3 regions of the Methylophilus glucosoxydans genome follow, and region 3 is predicted to be linked to each of the others. Evidence: predicted binding sites of a transcription regulator. Region 3 holds the regulator's gene; each other region holds the start of a gene.

Region 1 (10,243 bases), on a different contig from region 3:
CCTGACCGATATTACCTGCCCGGTTGGCAGAACTGGACAGGGCGCCGTATTGGTAATCCAGCGTAAACATCGGCAGGGTCTGATTTTGCAGATAATCAATTTGTAATTGATCTGCGCTCAGTTTGAGCTCCTGATCGAGTAGCTCGATGCGGCTATCCAACGCATCTTTGAGCAGTTTTTCACGGTCAAACTCAAACTTTACCAGATTGGGCGTGGTAGAAGGTACCCACGGCAAACTAGTCATGCCTTGCTCCGGCAGTTCGTTGAGCAGGAACTGTAACTGGCGCTGGGCCAGCTTGAGGTTGGTTTCGGCAATAATCAGCGCTTCCATGCGATCCGCGACACCAATTTCAGCACGGTTGACTTCAATCGCGGCGGTGAGACCCTCCTGCACGCGGCGTTTGACCATGGCCAGATTTTGGCTGGCATATTCGTACTGGTTGCGGCGCACATCCAGGGCCGCCCAAGCCTCGTATAAATCCCAGTAGGCTTTATCCACCATGGTGACTATGCGGATGCTTTGCAACCGCGTTCTGAGCTGGGCGCTATCCTGATCAAGTGCTGCAATGCGGATACTGGCCTCGTTCACCTGTCGCCCGGCATTACGCAACAACGGCTGGCTGAAAGAGAAGCGCAATGCACTGCGGTATTGGTCACTGGGCAGACTGCCCTTGCTCTGGTAGTTTTCCAGTGGCGCACTCAGGGTAACGCTACCACCCGTTCTTAACGGCACTTTGATGCCCGTTTCCAACTCCCAAAACTCCTTGTTTTGGGCTGCCGGATTCAGTTTGACCAGCTCGCTATCCAGCGCAGGATTATCCGACTTGAAAATCACTTTGTCGCCCGCCATCGCAGGCAAGTCTTTCTGGCCATATTTGGCGTAGGCAAAAATGACCTGGTCAAACTTGGCCTGCTCTTCACGCAACGATTGCGCGGCAATGGTCGGGTCGATTTTGGCCACTTGCAAATTAAGATTATTTTGCAACGCCTTCTGCCGCACATCCGCAATACTCAGTTGCGGCCCTTGCTTGGGCGCATTGCTGAGCATATTTGCAGTTTCTGGCGAGTCAAACGGTTGCAGCGCACTTTTCAGGTCTATCACTACCGACTTATTGCGTTGTTGCTGCTGCTGTTTGACCGCATCATGCAGCGGCACACCCTTGCCCTTGGCATATGGCTCCAGGCCGCGGCCTTCTGTGTTCTGCAATCGCTGGCGCGCCCGGCTGTCACTCAATGACTCATCCGCACCGACAACTGTGGCCAATAGCATACTGGCCAGACCAAACAGCCTGGTCAAAACCGGTATTTGCACACCACGCTTCATTTGCTTACCCCAACGCCAGCCGGTAGATTGAGTGGTGTCGGCTCATGCGGGATTCTGGGCGGGAAGCCATTGAGCAGGCGCCACAATTCATAGCCTATCGTCACTTTCTCCAACAATACCCAACCCTTGGCACTGATACCCTGACGCAAAAAGCGGGCTTCTGGCCATTGCGGCGTGCCTTCTTTATGGATCACCATGATACGGAAATGCCCGGTGCCATTGTCAGTCGGGTCGACGAAAGCAATTTTTCCCTCAAAAGTGCCCACACCGACTTGGGCCCAGCCAGGCACCTGAATCGCAGGCCACCCCTCAAATTCGAGACGCACAACACTGTCGCGAGTAATCAGTGGCGCATCGCGGCCATCAACCCATAACTCCACGGCACGCTGAGAGGTATGTGGCACAATAATCAGCAAGGGATCACCTTGCTTGATTATCTGGGATTGTGAATTGACCGGTAAACGGAAAATCGTGCCATCGCGGGGCGCGATGATTTTCTGCATGTTTTGCCGCGCCAGTGAAATCTCGGAGCTGTGCAGGCTGTTTTCAGCATCTGAGACCTCGCCTTTGATTTTGTTGATATTGGCCGTCACCGAATCCAGATATGCTTGCGTATCGGCACGCACCTGACGGATTTCTGCCTGTGCCGACTGCGCCTCGGCCATAGCCGATTGCAGTTGAGCCTGCACGCTATTCAAGTTACGGCTGGCAATCGTATGGTCACGCTCAGCCACCTCGGTGTCTCGCTTGGAAACCAGGCCATCGCCCAGTAGGCGTTGCATACGCTTGACCTGCATCGTGGCAGCATCCAGCGTCGCTTGAGCAGAGTTCACCGCTTCACGCGCACTGAGAATTTTTTGGTTAGCGACATCCAACTTGTATTGGGCGGCGGTGATTTTGGCATCGCGGCCGGCGGCCAGGTTGTCACGCTGCACCGAGTAAGCTGATAACTCGCTTTGCTTGGAAGCGAGTTTGTCCTCCAGGTTATCGCGCTGCGCTTGCAGGCGCTGCCTGAAGTTAGGATCAGTATCGCTAATTTCCAGCAATACATCGCCTTGCTTCACTTGCGAGCCTTCTTGCACATACCAGTGCTGGATGAGCCCGCTCACGGGGGCATCGACGGTTTGCACCCGCTCGGAGGGAGAGTAGGCCGTGACCTTGCCCAGCGCGGTCACGTTTTGTTGCCATGGCAGAGGCAAAAAAGCAAGGGGCAGCACAACAAGCAGCCAGGCCATCCGTTTGATCCAAACCCTTAAATGCTCAGGGGTTTGTACGCTTTGTGTCAGCATACTTTCAACCGTATTACTCATGCTGACCTCCTGCCACGTCTGTCGCCGCTTGGCTTTGCAGATGAATGACTTGCTTGCATTGCTGGGCGATATGCTGATATCGCGTGGTGATCAACACCATCCAGTCCTGCTGGTGACGCTTAAGCAACATCAGCACCTGATCCAGCTCATGTTGCGCCAGTTGATCCAGCAGGCCATCAATGATTAATACATCCGGTTGACCCAGCATCGCACGGGCAAGCATTAATCGTTGTAACTGTGTATGCGTCATCGGTGCGCCAAAGTCAGTCAACACCGTTTCTACCCCATTGGGCAGCTTGCTGATTTCTTGCCACAACCCAAGCACTTGCAGTAACTCAATCACCTGATCAAGTGTCACCTCTGGCCGTTGCAACCTCAGATTATCCAGAATAGAGCCATGCTGCCACTCGACTTTGTTCGCCACGCCAATCCGGTCACGCAAATGTGCCAGGTCAAGCTGGCGCACATCAATGTCGTTGTAGCTGACATGTCCTTGCAGCGGCTGCCTCATACCGGTGATCAGCTCCAGCAACGTCGTTTTACCGCTGCCTAAGCCACCGATTAACGCCAGGCTCTCACCACGTTGCAAGTGAAAACTCAGGTTGCTGACCAAAGCGGCTTGATCCGCGTGTTGAAAAGTCAGCTGATGCACCTTTAGGGTAGTGTAGCCTTCCTGACCTGACTGATGCTCCCCAGAGCGCTCTACAGGCAAGGTTTCCAGCACACCAAGTTTATCGACCGCCGCAAGCAGATCATAGAAATACTCCAGCTTGGTCACAAATCGCACAAACGCAGAAAGCACCCCAAAAATAATCAGCTCTGCGGCAACAAACTGGCCCAGATTGATCTGGCCTTTAATCACCAGTGTCCCGCCTAATATCAGCATGCCCGTACCAATCAACGCATAGAGGCCCACCGCGCCTATCAGTTGCATCATGAGTACTTTAAAGTGCTTGGTCCTGACTTGCAGATAGCCTTCTGCAAGCTGCGCGGTATTCGCCGTGTTGCGCTGAGTCGCACCGTAAAACTTTGAGAGCCATTTATTGCGGGCAATGGTTTCCAGCCAGGCCGCCATTTCATATTTGGCTTTAGACTCTTTGATCGATGTCTCTTCGGCCTGTTTACCCAGGCCAAAAATAATCACCCACAACACAATCAGCATGAGGATGACCAAAATGCCAAAATACAGACTATAAAAAAGCAGCACAATGCTGCCGATGATGCCTTGCAACAAGGCGGTCAAGCCAACCGTGAGCAAAGTCGCCATCGATTTCTGCACCGTTTGAATATCAAAATAACGATTCACCAGTTCTACCGGATTGAATTTGTCATACACAGAAATATGAATTTGCCCGGTATTTTGCGCAATCTGTAAGCTATACCGTACAAAAAGCCGTCGTTGAATCATCTCAACCAGAAAACTCTCAATGGCATAAATCGCACCAGACAACGCCAGCAAACAAAACAGGATAAAGCCCACTACGTACAGCGGCTGCAATACGCCGCCCATGGTGACGATATTCACCATCGCCTGCACGGCAACAGGGGTCGCGATACCCAGCACACCATAAGCTGCAGTTAAATAAAACAGCAGCAAAATGTCCTGTTTTTCAAATGAGAGTAATTTGACGACTCTTTGAAAAGGGCTGAGAGATGTTGTATGAATGTTTGCCATAATAAGAATTGTTGTTAACTAGGCCCTGTAAATGGATAACAACCGTTTATATTAGTTCCCAAAAAAAAACGGCTCTAACTAGAGCCGTTTCTTTATACCACACAACGATTACAAGCTGTAAGCACGCTCGCCATGTTCAGTCGTGTCCAGACCTTCGCGCTCATATTCTTCACTCACACGCAGACCGACAACCGCATCTACCACTTTGTAAAGAATGACGCTCACAATACCTGTCCAGATCAAGGTCACGACCACTGCGATGATCTGAGTAGAGACCTGACCACCCATCGTCACACCTTCTGCGTAACCAACACCACCCAAACCTGGTGACATCAATACGCCAGTGCCAACAGCACCCCAGATACCGGCCAAGCCGTGCACACCGAACACATCCAGTGAGTCATCGTAGCCCAGTGCACCTTTCAGTTTAGTCACGCCCCACAGGCTGATAAAGCTGGCAGTGAAGCCAAGGATGATCGAACCCATCGGGCCGATAAAGCCGCAAGCAGGGGTAATCGCAACCAAACCAGCCACTGCACCAGAAGCGGCACCCAGCATGCTTGGCTTACCTCTGAACAACCATTCAGCAAAAATCCAGCCCAGTACAGCAGAACCTGTTGCCAATTGTGTATTGATCAGCACCATACCGGCAATGCCATCAGCAGCCAGTTCACTACCGACGTTAAAGCCAAACCAACCTACCCACAGCAAGGAAGCACCAATCATGGTCATCACCAGGTTGTGCGGAGGCATGGCTTCTTTACCGTAACCAATACGTTTGCCCAACATGATGGCACCAATCAAGGCAGCGATACCAGCGTTGATATGTACGACAGTACCACCAGCAAAGTCTTTGGCACCCAGCTCTGCCAGGTAACCACCACCCCATACCATGTGTGCGATTGGGATGTAGGCAAAAGTCACCCACAATGCCGTGAACAACAATACAGCAGAGAACTTCATACGCTCAGCAAAACCACCAACAATCAACCCCGGTGTAATGGCAGCAAATGTCAGCTGGAAGGTCAAGAATACATACTCTGGAATCGTGCCAGACAAACTAGCTGGTGTAATACCCGCCAGAAACGCCTTGCTTAATCCACCGACAATCATGTTACCTTCGCTGAAAGCCATGCTGTAACCATACGCAGCCCACAATACAGAAATCATAGAGAAGACAACAAACACTTGCATCAGCACTGACAACATATTTTTCTGACGCACCAAACCGCCGTAGAACAACGCCAGGCCAGGAATCGTCATCAAAATCACCAGCACAGTGGCAACAATCATAAACGCGGTATTACCCACATCCAGCGTTGGGGCTGGTGCTGCTTCAGCAGCAGGGGCAGCTTCGGCCGCTGCAGGCGCTTCGGCCGCAGGTGCCGCATCAGTAGAAACGGTTTCTTGTACTGTGATGGTTTCGGTCACAGTTTCTTCTGCATAACTGACTGGGCTTGCCGCCAGACCCATCACGGCGACCAGCGATAATATGGAAAGAATTTTCTTCATAACAGAAGCCCTTTCTTATAGCGCATCCGGACCGGTTTCGCCGGTACGTATACGGTAAACTTGTTCCAAATCGAAGACAAAGACTTTGCCATCGCCGATTTTGCCTGTTGCGGCTGCTTTTTCAATCGCGTCTACGACCTGATCCAGCATGTCATCTTTGATCGCAACTTCGAGTTTAACTTTAGGCAAAAAATCTACGACATATTCAGCACCACGATACAACTCAGTGTGCCCTTTTTGACGGCCAAATCCTTTGACTTCAGTGACAGTGATGCCTTGTACGCCAATATTGGACAAAGCCTCACGCACCTCATCAAGCTTGAATGGCTTGATTATTGCGGATACAAATTTCATTTGCTTCTCCCGTTGTTAACTCTGGCAGGCACATGCCCGCCAGATCTAAAACTTGCTTAGTTAGAATGTACGACCCAAAGTCAGCACAAAACGACCATCGCTCAGGTTTTTAGTTTGTGTACTCCCGTTAAAGCTAGAGCCACCATAGCCTTTGTCACTCCAGTAGCTATCGTTGCTTGAATCCACCCAGTACACACCAGCATTCCAACCTTCTGTGGCACCGATCTTGAAAGCCTTACTTAAACCAATTTTCCAGTCAGTGTAGTCGGGGGTAGTTCTTTCAGTAGTGGCTGAAGGCTGCTGTCCAGAACTTGAGATATAATCTGTGTTTAGACGACCATTAACATCAAGTGCGCCTACGTGTGCAATCAGAGTTAAGTCCCACCATGGCAACGGATATGCAGCGTTAATTTCAATATAAGTAGACCCTTTTGTACTACCAGTCCAACCAGTTTTTCTATCTGCGCCAAACCAGTCAGTCAATGTATAAGAAAGTTTTGCGCTAATCCAGTCATATGAGATACCCGCATTAAATTCATATGTATCCCAACGCCCACCTTGAGGTGTTTGTTGGGCTTGACTGTTGTCAGGATTGTTGGCACCAGTGAATCTATATTTTTTCCAAGAACCGCCCGGATACATGTATCCATAAATACCAACCGTATAACCCAGTTTTTCCACTGCTGGTATCGTACCGTTAAAACCTGCGTAAACATCAATTTCAGTGTTTGCATCAGGATAGGTATTTGGTGTTACACCAGAACCCCAGACACCGGCATAGAAACCGCTAGAATGCGTAATATCCATACCGCCTTGTACAGTCGGCTTATGCCAGGATTGTGAAATACCACGGAAGTAGTAGTCAGATACCACACCGATGTTACCTGTGGCAGTCCAATCGGAACTACTTTGTTTTTCTTCCATGTATGGTGCTTTTGCCTCTTTAAGCTCTTCATGCAAAACCTGTGGCTCATCGGCATGTGCGAAATTAGCGAAAGACAGTGTCGCAAGTACAGCTGTAATTAACTTAGATTGGCGCATTTATTTAGTCCTCTCTCTGTGAAAATCTTGATCGAATTGTTGTAAACGAGAATGAAACAACATTGACCTAAAAGCAAAGCACGTGCCAACCTATATAATCATTAAAAATCAATAAATTAATGAAATGATTTAATCAAAAAAGTTAAATTAATAGCGCAACAGTCTGTTATTTATTAAAAACATATAAAAATCAACTATTTGCATACACTTTTTTGATGTGCTTACATGCTAAAATAGCCTCACAAGGAGAGCCTGCCATGCTATTTTCAAACGAAAAAATTAAAGAATTATCTTTTAAAATCAAACAACTAATTGATTCAAGCCCCATTTCAGAGCTTGAAACCAACTTGCATGCACTAATTCAGGGCATGCTCCCCAAAATGGAACTTGTTTCGCGCGAGGAATTTGATATTCAGGCCGCTTTGCTGGCACGCACGCAGCAACAATTAAAACAGCTTGAAGAAAAAATCAGCCAGCTAGAACAAGCCAACGCCGCCAGAAAGTAAAATTTAATTTACAATTGTTAGCATTCTTTGGTGCGGGAGTGCTACATGAGTTTGGCCGTGTTATACAGTCGGGCCCTAAGTGGGATGGATGCACCAGAAGTGGTGGTAGAAGTGCATCTCGCCAATGGCCTGCCCAGCTTCACTATCGTCGGGCTGCCAGAAACCGAAGTGAAAGAGAGCAAAGACCGGGTTAGGGCGGCGATTCAAACCGCACAGTTTGAATTCCCGGCGCGGCGGATTACAGTCAATCTGGCACCGGCAGATCTGCCCAAAGAGGGTGGCCGTTACGATTTGCCGATTGCGCTTGGGATTTTGGCAGCCTCCGGGCAATTACCTAAACAAGCGCTGACCAACTATGTCATCGCTGGCGAGCTGGCACTGACAGGCGAGTTAAGGCCGATACGCGGCGCCCTGGCGATGACTTACCAACTGATTCAGGGCCCGGCGCATAAAAGGGCGGCGATTTTGCCCCAGGAGAGTGCGCATGAGGCAAGCCTGGTTGAGGGATGTTCCATTTTTGCCGCGAATAGCCTGCTTGAAGTCTGTGCCCATCTGTCTGGTAAACAATCGCTACCCCCTCACCCGCTGGTGCTGACAGAATCCTCGTTAAGCTTTCCGGATTACCTCGAAGTCAAAGGTCAATTACGCGCCAAGCGCGCGCTGGAAATTGCCGCGGCAGGCCAACATAGTTTATTGATGAGCGGCCCGCCAGGCACAGGCAAAAGCATGCTGGCGAACCGGTTTAATAGCATTCTGCCAGACATGACTACGCAGGAAGCGCTGGAAAGTGCGGCAATTTTGTCACTGACCGGCCAGTTTCCGGCCAGCCAGTGGAAAAAGCGGCCATTCAGGGCGCCACATCACACCGCCTCTGCCGTGGCACTGGTGGGTGGTGGCAGTGTGCCCAGACCCGGAGAAATCAGCCTCGCCCATCACGGCGTGTTATTTTTGGATGAGCTGCCTGAGTTCGACAGGAAAGTGCTGGAGGTGCTCCGCGAGCCGCTGGAAAGTGGCAATATCACCATTTCTCGCGCAGCCAGACAAGCAACTTTCCCGGCCCAGTTTCAACTGCTTGCAGCGATGAATCCTTGTCCATGTGGCTATTACGGGCACTATACCCAACGCTGCCGCTGTACGCCTGAGCAAATTCTGCGCTATAAAAATAAACTTTCCGGCCCGCTGCTGGACAGGATAGACATGAATATTGATGTGCCAGCACTCAAGCCAGAAGAGTTGTCACATGACCATCATGGTGAGCAGAGTGCGGCCATTCGTGCACGCGTGATTCAGGCGCGAGAGCGTCAACTGACCCGCCAACAGAAACCGAATGCAGCCTTGGGTGCGCTCGAAATTTCCACCCATTGTCAGTTGGGTGACCAGGCGAATCACTTACTGCAAATGGCGGTGCAAAAGTTTTCACTGTCTGCCCGCAGCTATCATCGCATCCTCAAGGTCGCCAGAACCATCGCTGACCTGGCCCAGGCCGAACACATTCTGGATAAGCACATTGCAGAGGCGCTACAATATCGGCGTCATGACTATTGAAAGCGTATTCCACATGCAACTTTATGATGCCAGTATCGCCCCGCTGATTCGCAACCTGCAAAATCTCGAGCACATCCTGCGGCAAGGGGAAGCCTATGCAGAACAGAAAAAAGTCGCACCAGAAGTGCTACTGAATAGCCGCTTGTATGTGGACATGTACCCATTAATCAAACAGGTGCAACTGGTGAGTGACATGAGCAAAGGGGCGGGTGGACGACTCGCTGGCATAGACATTCCGCAATATGCGGATGATGAAGCGAGTTTTGAACAGCTCTACGCCAGAATCGCCAAGACAGTCGCGTTTCTCGAAGCCATCAAGCCTTCACAGCTGGAAGGCGCCGAGCATAAAGAAGTGGTGTTAACCATACGTAAAGTGGATCTGACCTTCTCCGGCTTGGATTATCTCGAAAAATGGGTCATGCCCAATGTCTATTTTCATGTCACCACGGCATACAACATTTTGCGCCATCTTGGGGTGCCACTGGGCAAAACCGACTACCTGGGTCAAAAGCGCTGATGCCTCAAGGCCGTTTGCGCCAGTAGCCCGGTTGCTGGTCTGACTGCAACATGGCTTTACGGCGCAATGTCTCATAGGCTTCGCTGTCTGAAATTCCTTGGGCAGAGGCCATCGCTTTCGCCTGCTTGTTCGCGGCAACCACCCAGTCAGGATTTTCCTGATAGCCCCGGTCTTGCATGCAATGTTCCAACACGCGTGACTGTCTAGCCGCTTTTTCCAGCTTCTGGAAGGGTAGTTGCTCTGGTAACGCGGCCGCTGCCTTACTGGAAATCAAATCACACTCATTGATAGTATGAGCCAGCGCACTTTGCGCAGGTGAAGACGCTGGCAACTGCAGCGATTGCCAATACCAATACCCCACCGCCGCCAGCATCGCCATCAACACAACCCACATAAACCGACTCGCACGCATGCATCCGACTCCTTTTTGTTGTTCAACCCTGCCAATATTTTAAGCCA
Region 2 (10,243 bases), on a different contig from region 3:
GGCGAGACCAATCAGGGTATGGTTATTGCCGCCGCGCAGGGTTTCGGCATAAATGGCAAAAATAGGCAGAATTAAAAACATGCCCAACATACGTAGCCCGTAGATGGAGGCCAATGCCGCAGTGGCACGGGTTTCCAGTTGGGTCATTTTTTCGGAGAACTGCATGAATGCTTTAAGAAAACTTGGCTTAATTTCAAATAATTGCGTATATTATCAGGTTGGCTGTCTGTTCGTGAAAGTATCATGGAATTTATCAAAATTCGCGGGGCGCGCACCCATAACCTCAAGAACATCAATCTGGATATTCCGCGCAACCAACTGGTTGTGGTCACCGGCCTGTCAGGCTCAGGAAAGTCTTCGCTTGCTTTTGATACCTTGTATGCAGAAGGACAGCGCCGCTACGTCGAAAGTTTATCTGCCTATGCCCGCCAGTTTTTGGCGCGCATGGACAAACCGGATGTGGACCTGATTGAAGGCTTGTCACCGGCCATCTCCATCGAGCAAAAATCGACCTCACACAACCCGCGTTCCACGGTCGGCACTGTCACTGAAATCCACGACTATCTGCGTTTGCTGTATGCACGTGCCGGGGACCCGGAATGCCCAGAGCATGGCATCAAGCTTGAGGCACAAACCGTGAGCCAGATGGTGGACAGTGTGCTCAAGTTGCCGGAAGACACCAAGCTGATGATTTTGGCGCCGGTCGTCTCTAACCGTAAAGGCGAGCAGCTGGATCTGTTTGATACGCTCAAGGCCCAAGGTTTTGTGCGCTTGCGCATTGATGGCAAGATCTACGAAATGGATAGCCTGCCGCAGTTGGCAAAAACTACCAAGCACAGTGTAGACGTGGTCGTCGACCGCCTTAAAGTGCGCGAAGACATGAAGCAACGGATTGCTGAATCGTTTGAAACCGCATTGCGGCTGGCAGATGGCAAAGCGGTCGCGCTGGAGATGGATAGCGAAAAAGAACATCTGTTCTCTGCCAAGTTCTCTTGCCCTGTGTGTGACTACTCACTGGCCGAACTCGAGCCGCGTTTATTCAGCTTTAACAACCCGATGGGCGCTTGCCCAAAATGCGATGGCCTGGGTCAGGTCACGTTTTTTGATCCCAAGCGCGTGGTGGCTTTTCCGCATTTATCACTGGCTAGTGGCGCGATTAAAGGCTGGGACAAGCGCAACCAGTTTTACTTTCAGATGCTGGCCAGCCTGAGCCAGCATTATGACTTTGACCTGGAAGCGCCGTTTGAGACGCTGCCTGAAGAAACCCAGCAAATTCTGCTGTATGGTTCTGGCCGCGAGCAAATCGCCTTTAAATACCTCAATGAGCGAGGCACCTTCTTTAGCAAGTCACATACCTTTGAAGGCATTATCAATAACCTGCAACGCCGTTATCGCGAGAGTGACTCGACTGCGGTGCGCGATGAGCTGGCAAAATATATCAATGCGACTGCCTGCCCGGATTGTGGCGGCACGCGTTTGCGCAAAGAGGCACGCCACGTCAAGGTCGGCGACAGAAACATTCACCAGATCTGCGAAGTGCCGCTCAAACAGGCGCTGAATTTCTTTGAGACACTACAACTGAGCGGGCAAAAGCTGGCGATTGCCGACAAGATCGTCAAGGAGATCGAAAGCCGCCTCAAGTTTTTAACCAATGTCGGTCTGGACTACTTGTCGCTGTCGCGCTCGGCAGAAACCCTGTCTGGCGGCGAAGCGCAGCGTATCCGCCTGGCCTCGCAAATCGGCAGCGGCCTGACTGGCGTCATGTATGTGCTGGATGAGCCTTCCATCGGCTTGCACCAGCGCGACAATGACCGCCTGCTCGAAACCCTCAAGCGCCTGCGCGACATTGGCAATAGCGTGATTGTGGTCGAACATGACCAGGATGCCATTCAGTTGGCAGATTTTATTGTCGACATTGGCCCCGGCGCGGGCGAGCATGGCGGCAATATTGTGTCTTTTGGCACCCCGGCCCAGATTGAAGCCGACCCCAACTCATTGACCGGGCAATACATCAGCGGCAAAAAACAGATAACCTTCAAGCTGCCACGGACGCAGCCAGACCCCAAGCGCATGATCAAACTGAATGGCGCCAGCGGGAACAACCTCAAAGACGTCAGTATTGAGATTCCGGTCGGTCTGCTGACTTGCGTCACGGGCGTCTCCGGCAGCGGCAAATCGACGCTGATCAACGACACGCTTTACCGCGTGGTCGCCGCGCACTTGTATGGCAGCAGCACCGAACCTGCCGCGCACCAAAGCATTGAAGGTCTGGAGTTTTTTGACAAGGTGGTCGATGTTGACCAAAGCCCGATTGGCCGCACACCGCGCTCCAACCCGGCGACGTATACCGGCTTGTTTACGCCAATCCGTGACTTGTTTGCCAGCGTGCCGGAAAGCCGCGCGCGCGGCTATGGTCCAGGCCGTTACTCATTTAACGTCAAGGGCGGCCGTTGCGAAGCCTGCCAGGGCGATGGCGTGATCCGTGTGGAAATGCACTTTTTGCCAGATGTGTATGTCCCTTGCGACGTCTGCAAAGGCCAGCGCTATAACCGCGAAACGCTGGAAATCCAGTTCAAGGGCAAAAACATCCACGAAGTGCTGGCCATGACGGTGGAACAAGCGCACCAGTTCTTTAATGCGCAGCCGGTGATTGAACGCAAACTGAAAACCTTGCTGGACGTGGGCCTGGGCTATATCACGCTGGGGCAATCGGCCACCACACTGTCTGGCGGTGAAGCACAACGGGTCAAACTGGCACTGGAACTCAGCAAACGCGATACCGGCCGTACGCTGTATATCCTCGATGAACCCACCACCGGTTTGCACTTTGCGGATATCCAGTTATTGCTGGACGTGATTCACCGTTTGCGTGACGCGGGCAATACCGTGGTCATCATCGAACATAATCTGGACGTGATCAAAACCGCCGACTGGCTGATCGACATGGGCCCCGAAGGCGGCGATGGCGGAGGCGTGGTGGTCGGTGTCGGTACGCCGGAAACGCTGGCAGACAACAGCGCCAGCTACACGGGCCGTTACCTTATTCCGCTGTTAAAACAGCTCAACCAAAAGGCGAACGCATAGGTTTACCCCGTCAGCATTTTTCTTTAGCGATAAAATTCAATCCGGAGTGTAAATTCCGGATTACGCCACAGGGTTTCCGCCCTGTGCTTGTGTGCGCAGCAAAAAATACGGCCAGTTACCTGGCCGTTACCTCACACCCTTGTAAAACATCTCGCTGTCAAAGGCTAAGGTCAACATGCAACCTGCCTGACGGTGCATCTGCATACACCGCCGATGGAAATGATGTATCAAATCCATTGATAGCAAACATTGTATGCAGGCATGTTTCACGTTCATGCCTAAATCAGGCCCGTAAAATCAGGGTATTTTGACCAATCGCATGCGCGCCTGAATGGTGGCGGTGTGGCGATTTAAATAGCGGGTACTGCGGTGCAGATCATAAAAACGAGGGTTAGGAATCATGGCCGCCAAGCGCGCCGCTTGGGCGGGTGCCAGACTGGCGGCCGAAGCGTGAAAGTAATGCTTGGCCGCCGCTTGGGCACCGAACACGCCCTCGCCCCACTCAATCACGTTCAGGTAGATTTCCAGAATCCGGCGCTTGGTCATGAGCTTTTCCAGCATAAAGGTAATCACCGCTTCTTGTGCTTTACGCCAGGGCGTGCGATGCCCGGATAAAAACAAATTCTTGGCCAGTTGCTGACTGATGGTGGAGCCGCCAGCGACGATTTTGCCCTTCTTTAGGTTTTTCTCAAAGGCGGTTTCGATCCCGGCCCAGTCAAAGCCTTCATGGTCAACAAACTTGCTGTCTTCCGCTGCAATCACTGCGCGTTTTAAATGGTTGCTGATCTTGGCGTAAGGCACCCACTGCTGCTGTATGGTGGCTTCGGGATGGCTTTCTTGCATCACTTCCAGCCGCGCCTGCATGAAGGCAGTGGCGTCCGGATTGTGATCTACCCACCACAAAATATGGCCGAGTATCCAGACCTGATACAACAGTACCCAGAGCAAAAACAGGACGAAAAACAGCTTGATGCTTTGTTTCATGACAGAAATGAAGATTAGCGGAATGTCTGAATCACTGGGGCCGTGTCAGGACGCAATCCATGCCAGATAAAAAACGCTTCCGCCGCCTGCTCGATGAGCATACCCAAACCATCTGCCACCTGTGCGCCTGCGGTGCGCGCCTGCTGCATAAACGGCGTCTCCCGGCCGTACATCATGTCGTAAGCCAGGGTATGCGTGCCAAAGACATGCGATGAAAACTGTAATGGCGTTTCAGTCAATCCTGCAGAAGTGGCATTAATGACCACATCATAGGTCTCGGTAAGTGCTGCAAACGTGGTCACAGCCAGCGAGACGCCACATTGCCCCCCCGCGTCCGCAAACTTATCCAGCATGGCTTGCGCCTTGTCCTGTGTGCGGTTAGCAATGGTCAATTGCGCCGGGCCTTGTGCAATCAACGGCAGCATCACACCTTGCGCAGCGCCGCCTGCGCCCAGCAACAAGATTTTTTTTGCGGCCAGGGCCGTCTGGTGATGTTTGAGAATGTCATTGACCAGCCCACAGCCATCAGTATTGTCGCCCTGAATTTGCGTTTGGCCAAAACTGAGGGTGTTCACTGCCCCAGCCGCCTGCGCGCGTTCAGATAAAGTCTGGCTTAAGTCATAGGCTTCAAATTTGAATGGCACCGTGACATTTGCACCCACATACCCTTGCTGCTGCAATTGCTGCACCGTGGACGCAAAGCCATCCAGAGGTGCCAACACCTTTTCGTAAACAATCGTCTTGCCAAATTGCAGCGCAAATGCCTGGTGAATCAACGGCGATTTGCTATGTGCTATCGGGTGGCCAATGACTGCGTATTTTTCAACCGACATAGCAAGATCACCTAGTTGGACCAGGGCAAGCCTGCATGTTTCCAGCCATTGATCAGGGTTCTTTGCTTGGCCTCATTCGCTTCGCCTTCAAAGCCTTCGAGCATGTTATAGGCATTGGCATATCCAAGTTTTTGTGCCAGTAATGCGGCATTATGGCTGCGGCCACCCGTGCGGCACATAAATACGACGGTGCGCGCAGGATCAACCAGCGCCTGTAGCTGATCGGCAAACTCAGGATTGGCAATCATGCCTGGATAAAACGCCCATTCCAGATGGGCCGCCATCGGCACGCGCCCAACCAACTCCAACTCGGCACGTGAGCGCACATCCACCAACACCGCATTTTGATCTTGGCTAATCAGCGCATACGCCTCCTGGGGCGTCATCGCGCCGGCATACGGCAAACCATTTTGCTGAGCACGCTGAACGGCTTGTTGCAAGATTTTCTCAACACTTTCCAAAGGACACCTTCGTTCTTTTAATAAGCTAGTCAAACCGCGAGTATACCTGTGAAAGTCACGCAAGCGCATGGAGCACCATTTTTGTGCTCAATTTGTTGTTTAGCACCTTTTTGGTGCGCATTGATTTTGCTTTTTTATGTCAGATATCTCATATCCATGCAAAATGCCTGTTTTTGGGTGGCATGCTTCCTGCTACTATTACATCCTAAGATTCAATGGAATTCGTAAACCAAAAATTCCACATATCTATTTGTTTTGCTAGTTTGTGTTTTTATATTTGCTCACGTTCCGGGACATCCGCAACATGTCCCTTTTTTGCGTGCGCAAGTTGAATCATTTTAGATCTTGATCACTGAGGAGAATGTAATGTCCGTTGCAAACGTAATGAAACTGGTTGCGGAAAACGACATCAAATTTGTTGATTTCCGTTTTACCGACACCAGAGGTAAAGAGCAGCACGTGACCGTGCCAGTGTCTGCCTTCGACGAAGATAAATTTACCGAAGGTCACGCCTTTGATGGTTCTTCCATTGCTGGCTGGAAAGGCATTCAAGCCTCTGACATGCAATTGATGCCTGATGCAAGCACCGCATTCATCGATCCATTTTTTGACGAACCAACCCTGGTTCTGACCTGTGACGTGGTAGACCCTACCGATGGCAAAGGCTATGACCGTGACCCACGTAGCCTGGCTAAGCGCGCAGAGGCTTATCTGAAATCCAGCGGCCTGGGCGACACTGCTTACTTTGGTCCAGAGCCAGAGTTCTTCATTTTTGACAGCGTACAATGGGATGCCACCATGGGTGGTAGCTTTGTGAAAATCAACTCCGAAGAGGCCGCTTGGTCCTCAGGTGAAAAATTCGAGGGCGGCAACACTGGCCACCGTCCAGGCGTTAAAGGCGGCTACTTCCCAGTGCCTCCTGTCGATTCATTGCATGACATCCGCTCTGCCATGGTCATGACCTTAGAAGAACTGGGCGTGCCTGTTGAAGTGCACCACCACGAAGTGGCAACAGCCGGTCAATGTGAAATCGGTACTAAGTTTGCGACCTTGGTACAACGTGCTGACTGGACACAAATCCTGAAATACGTAGTGACTAACACAGCCCATGCTTATGGTAAAACAGCCACATTTATGCCAAAACCAATGTTTGGCGATAACGGCTCTGGTATGCACGTTCACCAATCCGTTTGGAAAGATGGTAAAAACCTGTTTGCAGGCAATGGTTATGCTGGCCTGAGCGATTTCGCTCTGTACTACATCGGCGGCATCATCAAGCATGCGCGCGCACTGAATGCGATTACCAACCCAGGTACTAACTCCTACAAGCGCTTGGTACCGCATTACGAAGCACCAGTCAAACTGGCTTACTCCGCTAAAAACCGTTCTGCTGCGATTCGTATTCCGTTCGTGCATTCTGATAAAGCCCGTCGTGTTGAAGCTCGCTTCCCAGACCCGATTGCTAACCCATACTTGGCTTTCTCAGCCCTGTTGATGGCTGGTCTGGATGGCGTTCAGAACAAGATTCACCCAGGTGAACCAGCGACTAAAGACTTGTACCATCTGCCACCAGAAGAAGATGCATTGATCCCAACGGTATGTTCATCTCTGGAACAAGCATTGGAGTATCTGGATAAAGACCGCGAGTTCTTAACACGCGGCGGCGTTTTCTCAGACGACTGGATTGATGCATACATTGCATTGAAAATGGAAGAAGTCACTAAACTGCGCCAAACACCACACCCAGTGGAATTTGGTCTGTACTACTCCTGCTAATCACAAGAGCACGCACTAAAACAGGGCAGCCCAGGCTGCCCTGTTTTTTTATGTGCGCGCTGTTCCGTCAACGTTTTTAGGCGAGCAGACGTTGATACCCTCAACGATCTACTCTAAACTATTGCCATGAAAAGACTTTTTTACATTTGCACCTTCGCGCTCATGTGCAACCAAAGCTGGGCAGATATTTACAAATATACCGACAGTAACGGCGTCACCACCTATACCAATATCAAACCCGAAGGCAAAAGCAAGGCAGAGCTCATTATTAGTGGGCCCAGAACCGCAGAGCCTCCACCCCCTGCCAGGGAGAAAAAAGCCAATGTCAGAACACCCTCTCCGGCCGATTTTCCCAAAGTCGATAATCAGACACAAAATCAACGCGACCAAAAGCGGCGAGAGCTATTAATGAACGAGCTTTCTCAAGAAAAACAAGCACTTGAGAATGCTCGCCTGTTATATGAAGAAGCCCAGAACACGCCAGAAGTCTACAGAGGCGCGAATGGCAAAACGTTTAGAAACGTCGCCAAATATGAGGAAAAGCTGCGCGTCATTGAGGCCGAAATTCAGGCGCATGAGCGTAATATCGAGCTGTTAAATAAAGAGCTCAATCTTTAAATGCACCATTTTGGGAGTTTTCTCAATCATTTTTGCGTTGTGCACAAGAATTGGCTTGGGTTTTGCTTTAAAACAGGGCGTGATTCACTCTTTTTAACAAGCTCAGGACATGGTACAGAAATCTCCCAACGGCTTTAGTGGTTTAGAGCATATTGCCACGGCAGTCATTTTGCTTAATAACCAACTAGAAGTTACTTACGCAAACTCCAGCGCCGAGATTCTGTTTGCATTTAGTGCCAACCAGATTCAAGGGGCGCATATCCATGACGTGTTTGTGAATTGCGAAATTTTGCAAATGGCCGTGACCAACGCCATAGAAACACAGAGCCCATATCGTGAGCATGAGTTTGCACTGACAACCCAACGCGGCCATACAACGGCCGTGACCTGCACAGCCACCCCTATTTCAGCCGCGTTCAACCAAACGCCGGAAGACATGCTGATTCTGGAGTTTGTGCAAATGGATCAGCAATTGCGTATTGCGCGTGAAGAGCGCATGTTGATACAGCAGCAAGCCAATTCTGAACTGCTGCGAAATCTGGCACATGAAATCCGCAACCCGCTAGGCGGCTTGCGTGGTGCGGCACAATTGCTTGAATTTGAGTTGCCGCAACCCAGCCTAAAAGAATATACCCAGGTGATTATCAAAGAGGCTGACAGACTACATAGCCTCATGGACAGACTGCTGGCACCTCACCGCGTGCCAAAATATGAGCCCACCAACATTCATGAAGTCCTCGAGCGCGTGCGCAGCCTGCTACTGGCTGAATCACCCAACCATATCCGCGTGATCCGCGACTACGATACCAGCTTGCCGGAGCTCATTGGCGATCGCGAGAAACTGATCCAAGCCGTGCTCAATATTGCGCGTAATGCGGCACAAGCGATGCAACAGCATCAGACCGAAGGTGCGAGTATTACTTTCCGCACGCGTGCGGAGCGCCAAATTACGCTAGCCAGAAAACGTTACCGTGTCGGGATTCATTTAGAGATTATTGATAACGGCCCAGGCATCCCTGCCGGCATCAAAGAACGCATTTTCTACCCGCTGGTATCCGGTCGCGAAGGCGGCACAGGCTTGGGCCTTGCGCTGGCGCAAACCTTTATCACCCAACACCATGGCATGATCGACTGTGATTCACAGCCGGGTAAAACCATATTCCATATATTGCTACCTATTGAAAGTACGCAATTAAAATCATCAGTACAATAATTCACGAGAAACAGCTATGAAGCCAATCTGGATCCTAGACGACGACAAATCCATCCGCTGGGTGTTTGAAAAAGCACTAGCCCGCACGGACTTTGATTTCAAAACATTTTCATCCCCGGCAGAAGCCCTCAACGCTTTAAATCGTGAACAACCCCAAGTCATTGTCAGTGACATCCGCATGCCGAATGGCTCGGGCCTGGACTTTTTATCCGAGGTAAAGCAGCGCTTTCCCGAGATTCCCGTCATTATCATGACCGCCTACTCAGACCTCGAAAGTGCTGTCGCCGCCTTTCAGGGTGGCGCGTTTGAGTATCTGGCCAAACCGTTTGATGTAGACCAAGCCATCGAAATTATCAAACGTGCCGTTGAAGAAAGCATGCGTCAATCTGTCGAGGCCGTAGAAGACACCGGCCCCTCGCCAGAAATTATCGGCCAGGCCCCCGCCATGCAAGAGGTTTTCCGTGCCATTGGCCGCCTGAGCCGCTCGCACTCCACCGTCCTCATTAACGGCGAATCCGGCAGCGGTAAAGAACTGGTCGCGAGCGCCCTACATAGACACAGTCCACGGGCTGACAAGCCATTTATCGCCATTAATACCGCAGCGATTCCCAAAGACTTATTAGAATCTGAATTGTTTGGTCATGAGCGCGGAGCATTTACAGGCGCTGCAGCAGCCAGACGTGGCCGCTTTGAACAGGCAGATAATGGGACGTTGTTCCTGGATGAAATTGGTGACATGCCTGCAGATTTGCAAACAAGATTATTGCGTGTATTGTCCGACGGCCAGTTTTACCGGGTAGGCGGACACCAACCGATTAAAGTGAATGTTCGCGTGATTGCAGCCACCCACCAGGACCTTGAAGAGCGCGTAAAACAAGGCTTGTTCCGCGAAGACCTGTTTCACCGCTTAAACGTCATTCGCCTGCGCTTACCCCCTTTGCGTGAGCGCAGAGAAGATATTCCGTTGCTGACCAAACATTTTCTCGCCCACAGCGCACAGCAATTAGGCGTTGAACCTAAACAGTTATCCCAAGCGGCCATTAAATACCTGATGTCAGTTAACTGGAGCGGTAACGTTCGCCAGCTCGAAAACGTCTGCCACTGGCTCACCGTGATGGCTCCAGGTCAAAACGTGGATGTTAATGACTTACCCCCAGAGCTTAAAGAAGATACTGGCAAACATAGTAGCGGAGGCTCCTGGCAAGAAGCGCTAGCCCAAGAAGTCACCGACGCGCTTAATCGCGGAGAAACCAATATCCTTGACGCCAAAACCA
Region 3 (10,243 bases):
CCCCAGCACATCCAGCCAATTGTCGCTATGCGAGCCTAGCGTCTGGATCAATACCAGAATCGGAATCACGGCCAGATCCTGGAATAGCAGCACGCCGATACTGAGACGACCATGTCTGGAGTTAAGGTCTACACGCTCCATCAGAATTTTGGACACAATCGCAGTCGAGGACATGGTGATGGCCGCACCAATGATAAAAGCAGAAGTCAGGCTGAGCCCGGCCACTTTGCCCAGCACCAGACTGGCCAGCAAGGTCAGCACGACCTGTCCGCCCCCTAGCCCGAACAGCGTTTTTCGCATGGCATACAGTTTAGGCAGACTAAACTCGAGGCCGATGCTAAACATCAAAAACACGATACCAAACTCGGCCACCTGGCGACCAGACTCTTCATCCTCCAGCAAGCCCAGGGCGTGCGGGCCCAGCACGATGCCGATGACAAAATAGGCCAGCATGGCCGGCAAGCCGAGGATGCGGAACAAGCCCACGGCGAAGACCGAGCTGGTCAGCAGTAATAAAAGATGTATCAGGGAATCAAACATGCAAAGCTCTAACGCATTTATACCAAGCCGGTCAAACAGGGGTTTGATCGCCATCAGCCAGCGCTGAAGGGTCAAGGTCTATTATGAAACGCAATTGTTTCAGGATGATGCATCGTGCCACAAAACTTTGTTTTATGCAAAAAATGTGCCTGAGAATAAAAAAACCGTAAAAAAAGAGTGTTTTACTTTATTGTCAGGCAACTCGCTTGTTATACTAACCCGCCATGATGACAGCAAATTCCGGCATCCATCTTGTTAAAACACCCGATATCGTGTCGCGCGCACGAGGGGTGTTGTTGCACGAAGCCGATGAAATCAGGCATCTGGCAGACCGCATTGGCACCGCTTTTGAGGCTGCCGTCCATATGATTCTGGCCTGCAAGGGCCGGGTAGTGGTCACAGGCATGGGCAAATCCGGCCATATCGGCGGCAAAATTGCGGCCACCTTGGCCAGTACCGGCACACCGGCGTTTTTCATGCACCCGGCCGAGGCCAGCCACGGCGACTTGGGCATGATTACGTCAGAAGATGTGGTGATCGCGCTGTCCAACTCTGGCGAGAGTGATGAAATTATTAATATTTTGCCTGCGATCCGCCGCATCGGTGCTCGGGTGTTGAGCATCACGGGCAGCGAAGACTCCACCTTGTCACGTGAGTCGGAAGTGCATTTGAGTGCTGCCGTGAGCCATGAGGCTTGCCCACTCGGCTTGGCTCCCACAGCCAGCACGACAGCGGCCTTGGCCATTGGCGATGCTTTAGCACTCTGCGTGCTCGATTTGCGAGAGTTCACTGCCGAAGACTTCGCCCGTTCGCATCCCGGTGGCAGCTTGGGCAGACGGCTACTGGTGCGCATCAAGGATGTCATGCGTACCGGCGCGGCCGTGCCCCAAATTGATCAACACGCCTCCATTCAGGAAGCCATCACGCAAATTTCACTCAAGGGCATGGGCTTCACGGCTATTGTGGACCACGCGCAACGCCCAATAGGCATTTTTACCGATGGCGATTTGCGCCGCTTGTTTATGCAGGGCAAGAACAATCCACAGGCATCAATTGATACCGTGATGAACAAACAGCCGTATTTGCTGGAGACGAATCAGATGGCGGTTGAAGCAGTTAACATGATGGAGCAGCACAAAATAAATGGCTTTTTGGCAGTAGATGCCCAAGGGCAGTTGGTAGGGGCATTCAATATGCATGACTTATTGAAAGCCAAAGTCGTTTAGCTTAAACAGGCATTAGAATTCAGGCATGCTTAAACACCCCATTTTGTTGCCGATTGCGTTAATGCTGTTGCTGGCGCTGCTGACCTTCTGGATTAACCAGAATGTACAAGAGCAAGCACTCAAAATGAACATACTTAATCGCCAAGCGCCGGACTACATGTTGTACAACTTTGTGAGTACCCGCACGGATGCGTCCGGTAATACCAAATATGTGCTGGCGGCCGCAAAAATGCGCCACTTTCCTGCCAATGACTATACAGAATTGCAGCGGCCACGCTTTACCCAGTTTGGCCTGAACAAGCCTTACACGCAAATTTATGGTCAGCAAGGACGTGTTTCCGCCAATGGTAAACTGGTGGAGTTTAGCAAACAGGTCAAGGTGATCCGCCAAGCCTCCGCCACCAAGCCAGAAACACAAATGCAAACCGAGCGGCTTTGGCTGGAGCCGGATACCGAGGTGGCACACACAGACCAGCCGGTGGTCATCCGCCAAAAACCGGCGACAGTAATTACAGGCACGGGCATGCGTTTTGATAACCGGGCTGATACCATGCAATTGTTTAACCGGGTGCATGTGCATTATGAGCGTCCACCCGTCGCCAGCAATTTGGCAAGCCCGGCCCAGGCGTCAAACACAGAACGCCAATGACCGTTGATTATGGAGAAATGAGTTGAACACGCACAAGCCCTTATTTTTAGCGATCTGCATGAGCGTATGGGCGCTATTGTCCATGCCGCTGAGTGTGCTGGCCGAAGAATCCGACCGAGATCAACCGATAGAGCTTGAGGCGGATACCGTGACCGTGAACGATGCTAAAAAAATCAGTATCTACACGGGCAACGTGATTCTTAATCAGGGCACTTTGCAAATCAAGGCGGACAAAATGATCGTACGCGAGGATCAGGACGGCTTTCAACATAGCACCTGTACCGGCAACCCAACCACGTTCAAACAAAAACGTACCGGTAAAGACGAGTGGATGCAAGGCAGTGGTCAACGTATCGAATACAACGCCCGCATGGATAAAGTGCAACTGTATACCAATGCCTGGGTTAAACGTGGTGAAGACATCGTGACCGGGGACTACATCAGCTACGACGCCAACGCCGAGTATGCCGAGGTGATTGGCGGCACCAAAGCCAACCCGAACGGGACGGCTGGCAGCCGCGTCAAGGCCACCATACAGCCTAAAAATAAAACCACGCCGCCTGTCATTGACAACAAGCCAACCTCTCAACAGGGGTTACGGATGAATCGCTCCTTGCAACTCAAGGTCGAACCTGCCCCTGCCGAAAACACTGGTGAGCAAGGCAAAGAGTAAGCATAAAGATGGAAACCATGGCAGCAGATCAGAACCATTTGCAGGTCAACCGCCTGAAAAAAACCTATCAGGGCCGTACCGTCGTCAAAAACACGACGCTTGAGTTACGCAGTGGCGAAGTGATCGGCTTGCTGGGTCCCAACGGGGCAGGCAAAACCACCAGCTTTTACATGATTGTCGGGTTGGTTGCGCTGGATGAAGGCAACATTACGCTGAATGGCGCCGACGTGAGCCGCGCGCCCATGCATGAGCGCGCGCGCATGGGCCTGGCTTATCTGCCCCAAGAAGCATCCATTTTCCGCAAGCTCAGCGTAACCGACAACATACTCGCCATTCTTGAAACCCGTCCCTATACGGAAGAGCAGCGTGAGGCGAGGCTTGAGTCCTTGCTGGATCAATTGCATATCCAGCACATCCGCAACAGTCAGGCCGTCAGCTTGTCTGGCGGCGAACGTCGACGCGTTGAAATTGCGCGCTGCCTGGCCACTGACCCTAAATTTATTTTGCTGGATGAACCGTTCGCCGGGATTGATCCGATTGCGGTGATCGAAATCCAGAAAATCATCCGCTACCTGAGCAGTCAGAATATTGGTATTTTAATCACCGACCACAATGTGCGCGAAACGCTGGATATCTGTGACCGCGCTTATATTGTCAATGAAGGCGCTGTGTTTGCAGCAGGCACGCCCGATGAAATCATTCAGAATGAAGGTGTGCGTGAAGTGTATCTGGGCAAGAATTTTAGGCTGTAATCCGTCATGAAACAGAACCTGCAATTACGTATTTCGCAAAATCTGGCGCTGACGCCGCAGCTGCAGCAATCGATCCGTTTGCTGCAACTTTCCACGCTGGAACTGAACCAGGAACTGGAAACCATCCTGCAGGAAAACCCGTTACTGGAAATGTCAGACGGTGAAGAAGGCGAGTTTGAAGATAACACACCGCCTCCCCCCACTGTAGAAGCTGAGCCGACAGATGCCAGCTCGTTTGACATGGCAACGCAGCAAGAGATCACCGCACCGGCAGAAAGTCTGCGTGAAGACTTGCACGATGAGCTGGGCGGGAGCGAGAGCGACCTGCCCAATTTAAACGAGGAATTCACGCCGCCAGAGTTTGAAGATGATTATGAAGAGTTTGGCAGCACCAGCAACTGGGACGAAGCCGGACGCAATCATCAGGAAGACGAAGACAGTGACTTTTCCAGACAGGAAACCACCAGCATCAGTTTGCGCGAGCATCTGATTGATCAGATACAACTGGCACATTTATCGCAACGTGACATGAGCCTGGTCAAACTGCTACTGGATAGCATCACTGATGATGGCTATCTGGAGCAAGATCTGCAGGAGATTGTGGAGCACTTGCCACTCGAACTTGAGGTCGAGCTGCTGGAACTGGAAACCGCCCTCAAGCTGATCCAGAATCTGGACCCTGTAGGCGTAGGTGCGCGCGATTTACGCGAGTGCCTGCTCTTGCAACTGACGCGTTTGCCGCAAGAAACGCCACACTTGCAAACCGCCATTGCCATTGCCAAAGACCACCTGGCGCTGCTTGCCAACAAAGACTTTGTCAAACTGCGCAAGGTGCTTGGTTGCGATGAAGCGGTACTCAAGGCGGCGCAGCACCTGATCCGCCAGCAAAACCCCAGACCCGGCAGCGAGTTTTCCAGCTTTAGTCACGATCACTTTATCCAGCACGATGTGGTGGTTAAAAAAATCAAGGGCATTTGGGTCGCCTCTTTAAATGATGGCGTGATCCCCAAACTGCGCATCAACCAGATGTATGCGGACATCCTCAAGCGCAACCGCGAGAGTTCAGGCCAATACCTGCAAAGCCAGATGCAGGAAGCCAAGTGGATGATTAAAAATATCCAGCAGCGCTTCTCGACCATTTTGCGCGTGTCACAAGCCATTGTAGATCGCCAGCGCAACTTCTTTGAACATGGTGAAATTGCCATGCGGCCACTGGTGCTTCGTGAAATCGCCGAAGAACTCGACTTGCATGAAAGCACAGTTTCCCGCGTCACCACACATAAGTATATGCTCACACCGCGTGGCGTCTATGAACTCAAATACTTCTTTGGCAGCTCGGTGGCCACAGATGCAGGCGGCTCCTGCTCTGCCACCGCTATCCGCGCCTTGATCAAGCAAATGGTGGCCGAAGAAAACCCGAAAAAGCCTTTGTCGGACAACCAGATCACCGACACACTGGCACAACAAGGTATCGTCGTTGCCCGCCGTACCATAGCCAAATATCGCGAGTCCCTGAATATTCCGCCCGCGAACTTGCGCAAAACGCTCTAAACAAAAAAGGCCGCAGATGCGGCCTTTTTTGTTTCTCAGCTCAAATCACCTGATTGTGATCTTGGCAAATTTACGTTTACCCACCTGTGCGATCACTGTCACACCTTTAGTCAAAGGCAGATTCTTATCATCCACCTTGACGCTGTCGAGCTTGACGCCGCCTTGCTGCACTGCGCGCATGGCTTCACTGGTGCTTTCAACCAAGCCCGCCTGTTTTAACAATTGGCTAATGCCGATGCTCTCGCCTTCAATGGTCACTTCAACTTCGGGCACGTCATCCGGGATGCCGCCTTTGGCACGGGTCTGGAAGTCCTGCAAGGCTTTTTCAGCCGCGGCTTGACCATGGAAACGCGCCACAATTTCTTGGGCAAAGCCGACCTTGATATTGCGGGGATTTTCACCGCTGGCGACTTGCGCCTTCCATTCGGCAATGGTTTCCAGCGTCGCAAAAGACAGCAAATCAATATAGCGCCACATCAGTTCATCTGAAATCGACATGATCTTGGCAAAAATAGTCTCTGGCACCTCGCTAATGCCAATGTAGTTACCGAGTGATTTAGACATTTTATTGACGCCATCTAACCCTTCCAGCAGCGGCATCATCAGCACACATTGCTGCGACTGGCCGGCCTGCTTTTGCAACTCACGCCCCATGAGCAGGTTAAACTTCTGGTCGGTACCACCGAGCTCAAGATCCGCTTGCAGGGCGACCGAATCATATCCTTGCAGTAACGGGTACAGAAACTCGTGAATCGCAATCGGTTGATTACCCTTGAAGCGTTTGGAAAAGTCATCGCGCTCCAGCATGCGGGCCACGGTATGGCTGGCAGCCAGTTTAATCATCCCCGCCGCGCCAAGTTCACTTAACCAGTTGGAGTTAAAGACAATCTCGGTTTTGGCAGGATCAAGAATCTTGAAGACTTGTGCGGCATAGGTATCGGCGTTGGCCTTGACCTGCTCCACGGTTAAGGGTGGACGGGTGGCGCTTTTGCCAGTCGGGTCACCAATCATGCCGGTAAAGTCACCGATCAGGAATAAAATCTGATGGCCCAGATCCTGCAACTGGCGCAATTTATTAATGAGGACGGTATGACCCAGGTGCAAGTCCGGCGCGGTAGGGTCAAAGCCTGCTTTCACACGTAAAGGCTTGCCTGTTTTCAGTTTCTCGACCAGCTCCTGCTCGATCAGTAACTCATCTGCGCCACGCTTGATAATGGCCAACGCCTTGGCAATTTCTGGGCTCAATGCTGGCACTTCAGATGAGGGTTGTTTGGTATCGGTCATGCGGGTATCCGTCAAATACAACGATGCGCACTGATGGCACCGTCTCAAATAAGTAAAACAGCTATTTTAACGTAATCCCATGCATTTCTGTAAGCGCGGCTGGAGCAGTGTTAAAATGACACCCATGCAAGTTTCTGCCGATCGCTCCCAGCCACGTTTGTTTATTGGACTGATGTCTGGCACCAGCCTGGACGGGGTGGATGCCGTGCTCACCTCGCAACGGGGCGAGCAACTGACACAAACGGCCACCTACTTTCTTCCCTACCCTGACGCGCTTAAACAGCGTCTACTGGCCTTGCACACGCCCGCCAATAACGAGTTACACGAGGCCGCAGTGGTTGCTAACCAGCTCGCAGAACTCTACGCGCAAGCCGTCAAGCAACTGCTTAAGCTCGCCGACATCCGTGCCGAGGCCGTGACAGCCATCGGTTGCCATGGCCAGACCATCCGGCACTGTCCGACACTGGCAGAGGGCATGGCATACACCATACAATTGGGCAACCATGCCCGCTTGGCAGAATTAACAGGGATCACGGTCATTGGCGACTTCAGAAGTCGCGATATTGCCGCCGGCGGCCAAGGTGCACCGTTAGTGCCGGCCTTCCACCAAGCGGTGTTTACGAGTGCAGATAGGCATCGCGTCGTCATTAATATCGGCGGCATTGCCAACTTGAGTGATCTGCCAGCACACGGACAAGTCACAGGCTTTGACTCGGGACCCGGCAACCTGCTCATGGATGCCTGGACGCAGCAACACACAGGCCAACCCTATGATGCGAGCGGGCACTGGGCAGCGGGCGGGAAAATTAATCCAGACTTGCTCAATGCGATGCTGGCCGATCCTTATTTTGCACTGGCCGCACCTAAAAGTACGGGACGCGACCTGTTTAACGACACCTGGTTAATGCAACTGCTGCATCAGTACCCCGACAGCGCACAAAATGTGGCGCGTACTTTGCTTGAGTTAACAGCAGTGAGCATCACCGATGCGCTGACGCGATTCTGCCCAGGGGCTCAGGAAGTCTACGTCTGTGGGGGTGGTGCGCATAATCTGGCCTTGCTGAATAGACTGCAGGCGCTGTCTGGCCAGTCCATACAGCTGACGGATCAATTGGGCGTTGGCGTGGACTGGGTGGAAGCGGTCGCCTTTGCCTGGCTGGCGCAACGCTGTGTAGATCATTTGCCGGGCAATCTGGCCGCGGTCACAGGGGCGGCTGGGCCACGCATTCTGGGTGCCGTTTACCCCAACTAAGCACCGGCACCGACGCGTAGCAATGATTCCCAAAAGCAGTGCAAACGCACCAGTGACTTGATTACATCTGGTGCAGGCTTTTGATTGTTTTTTTAACTTTTCCGCGACAGTCACCGCACAAGCGGTGATAAAACAAAACGATTGCGTATAATTTAACCAACTTGATTAAAGACTGAGTACGTTATGGCTACCAAGGCGACCATTACATTTGACAACGATAGTAGCGCAATTGAGCTACCGGTATTAAAAGGCTCACTGGGCACGGATGTGATTGATATCCGCAGCTTGGGCAAACATGGTTATTTCACGTTTGATCCTGGCTTCATGTCTACCGCATCGTGTACATCTGGCATTACCTTTATTGATGGTGAAAAAGGGTTGCTTTACTACCGTGGCTATCCGATTGAGCAACTGGCCGAGAACTGTGACTTCCTTGAGGTCTCGCACCTGTTGCTGCACGGCGAACTGCCGGATAACAATCAACGTGAAGAATTCGTGAGCACCATCAGCGAACACACCATGTTGCACGACCAGATGAGCAATGTATTTCGTGGGTTCCGCCGCGATGCGCACCCGATGGCGGTCATGATCGCGGTCGTAGGCGCCATGGCGGCCTTCTATCCAGACAACAACAATGTGTCCGACCCGGAATCACGTAAAGTGGCTGCCATGCGTCTGCTGGCCAAAGTTCCCACCATTGCCGCCTGGAGCTATAAGTACAACATCGGCCAGCCATTCATGTATCCCAAAAACAAATTGGGCTACGCCGAAAACTTTATGCACATGATGTTCGCCACGCCCTGTGAAGATTATGTGCCTAATCCGATTCTGGCCCGTGCATTTGAACGCATCCTGATTCTGCACGCAGATCACGAGCAAAATGCTTCTACCTCTACCGTGCGTCTGGTCGGCTCCAGCGGCGCCAACCCGTTTGCCTGCATCGCAGCCGGCATCGCCTCGCTATGGGGCCCCTCACACGGTGGCGCCAACGAAGCCACACTTAACATGCTGGAAGAAATCGGCGACGTCAGCCGCATCGGCGAATTCATCAAACGCGCCAAAGACAAAACCGACAGCTTCCGCCTGATGGGCTTTGGTCACCGCGTTTATCGCAACATGGACCCGCGCGCTTCTATCATGCGCAAAACCTGCCATGAAGTGCTCAATGAACTGGGCCTGCACGATGACCCGATGTTCAAACTGGCGATGGAACTGGAAAAAATTGCGCTTGAGGACGAATACTTCGTTTCCCGCAAACTCTATCCAAACGTGGACTTCTACAGCGGCATCGTCATGCGCGCCATGGGCATCCCCAATTCGATGTTTACGGCGATTTTTGCCCTGGCCCGCACTGCAGGCTGGATTTCACAATGGTGTGAGATGAATGCCGACCCCGAACAGAAAATTGGCCGCCCTCGCCAGTTGTATGTGGGGTCTGAACGTCGGGAATTCGTTCCTTTGCATCAGCGTTAACATAGCAACACACAATAAAAACGCCGGATTTCTCCGGCGTTTTTATTTTAGGATTATGCTCGTTGCACCTCGAACCGATCTACATGCCCCGGAGAGAATGCAGCGATCACTGCCTCAAACACGCGGCTCGCCTTGTCTGAATTGTCCTCTTGATAGTTGCAGACAAACACATCCAAAGTCACATAACGCGACTCCGGCCACGTGTGTATCGTCAAGTGGGACTCCGCAAGGACCAGCGCACCAGTCACACCCTGCCCCTGACCAAAGCCATAGAAGCTCTCGCCTACAATAGTCAATCCTGCATCACTGACCACTTTTCGGCAAAAGTGCTGACAGTGGTCTACACGGGTCATCAAGGTCAACCCTAGATCCACCTCATGTAAATTGGCCATCAAGTGTAATCCACTATGCGCGAATCTTTTCATAAACGAACTGAAGCAATACAACGATCACTATTTTGAAGTATATTTACAATAATTGGTCGATTCGCATTGTATAGTAATTTTGCGTTAACCATGTCCAGTCAAATAAAAACAAACAGGGAGCCAGAGTGGGTATTTTTGACTTTGTAAAAAAACAATTTGTTGATGTCATCCAGTGGACGGAAGAGGGTCATGGTGTACTCGCTTATCGTTACCCCATGATGGATATGGAGATTCAGTACGGCGCCCAGTTAACCGTAAGGGACTCGCAAAGCGTATTGTTTGTGAACGAAGGTCAAATTGCCGACAGCTTTGGTCCTGGTTTGCATACCCTCAACACCAAAAACTTGCCGCTACTGACCAATTTGCAGCATTGGGACAAGCTATTCGAGTCCCCATTCAAGTCAGATGTGATTTTCTT

Evidence for each region. The regulator sigma-54, encoded in region 3, starts transcription at its own class of promoters, with help from an activator protein. The targets are predictions, from matches to a motif close to TGGCACNNTTCCTGCT.
Region 1: a site for sigma-54 is predicted at 7,289-7,304, ahead of ACFQ1T_RS03820 (TorF family putative porin). Genes of this name have one in related genera too.
Region 2: a site for sigma-54 is predicted at 5,541-5,556, ahead of glnA (type I glutamate--ammonia ligase). Genes of this name have one in related genera too.

Annotation. Positions count from the first base shown of each region.
Region 1 is NZ_JBHTJW010000002.1:269,426-279,668, reverse strand. It holds gene ACFQ1T_RS03845 (TolC family protein) at 1-1,312, opposite strand, end outside; gene ACFQ1T_RS03840 (HlyD family secretion protein) at 1,321-2,634, opposite strand; gene ACFQ1T_RS03835 (peptidase domain-containing ABC transporter) at 2,627-4,309, opposite strand; gene ACFQ1T_RS03830 (ammonium transporter) at 4,418-5,821, opposite strand; gene glnK (P-II family nitrogen regulator) at 5,837-6,175, opposite strand; gene ACFQ1T_RS03820 (TorF family putative porin) at 6,236-7,216, opposite strand; gene ACFQ1T_RS03815 (accessory factor UbiK family protein) at 7,474-7,722, shown strand; gene ACFQ1T_RS03810 (YifB family Mg chelatase-like AAA ATPase) at 7,768-9,267, shown strand; gene ACFQ1T_RS03805 (DUF1993 domain-containing protein) at 9,281-9,784, shown strand; gene ACFQ1T_RS03800 (hypothetical protein) at 9,789-10,196, opposite strand.
Region 2 is NZ_JBHTJW010000002.1:43,898-54,140, forward strand. It holds gene ACFQ1T_RS02765 (MFS transporter) at 1-165, opposite strand, end outside; gene uvrA (excinuclease ABC subunit UvrA) at 244-3,084, shown strand; gene mtgA (monofunctional biosynthetic peptidoglycan transglycosylase) at 3,382-4,068, opposite strand; gene aroE (shikimate dehydrogenase) at 4,083-4,901, opposite strand; gene ACFQ1T_RS02785 (rhodanese-like domain-containing protein) at 4,913-5,362, opposite strand; gene glnA (type I glutamate--ammonia ligase) at 5,729-7,138, shown strand; gene ACFQ1T_RS02795 (DUF4124 domain-containing protein) at 7,265-7,756, shown strand; gene glnL (nitrogen regulation protein NR(II)) at 7,866-8,969, shown strand; gene ntrC (nitrogen regulation protein NR(I)) at 8,986-10,243, shown strand, end outside.
Region 3 is NZ_JBHTJW010000001.1:82,401-92,643, reverse strand. It holds gene ACFQ1T_RS00430 (cation:proton antiporter) at 1-540, opposite strand, end outside; gene ACFQ1T_RS00425 (KpsF/GutQ family sugar-phosphate isomerase) at 765-1,766, shown strand; gene lptC (LPS export ABC transporter periplasmic protein LptC) at 1,792-2,415, shown strand; gene lptA (lipopolysaccharide transport periplasmic protein LptA) at 2,474-3,088, shown strand; gene lptB (LPS export ABC transporter ATP-binding protein) at 3,097-3,840, shown strand; gene ACFQ1T_RS00405 (RNA polymerase factor sigma-54) at 3,847-5,391, shown strand; gene tyrS (tyrosine--tRNA ligase) at 5,437-6,675, opposite strand; gene ACFQ1T_RS00395 (anhydro-N-acetylmuramic acid kinase) at 6,800-7,927, shown strand; gene gltA (citrate synthase) at 8,111-9,400, shown strand; gene speD (adenosylmethionine decarboxylase) at 9,454-9,825, opposite strand; gene ACFQ1T_RS00380 (SPFH domain-containing protein) at 9,951-10,243, shown strand, end outside.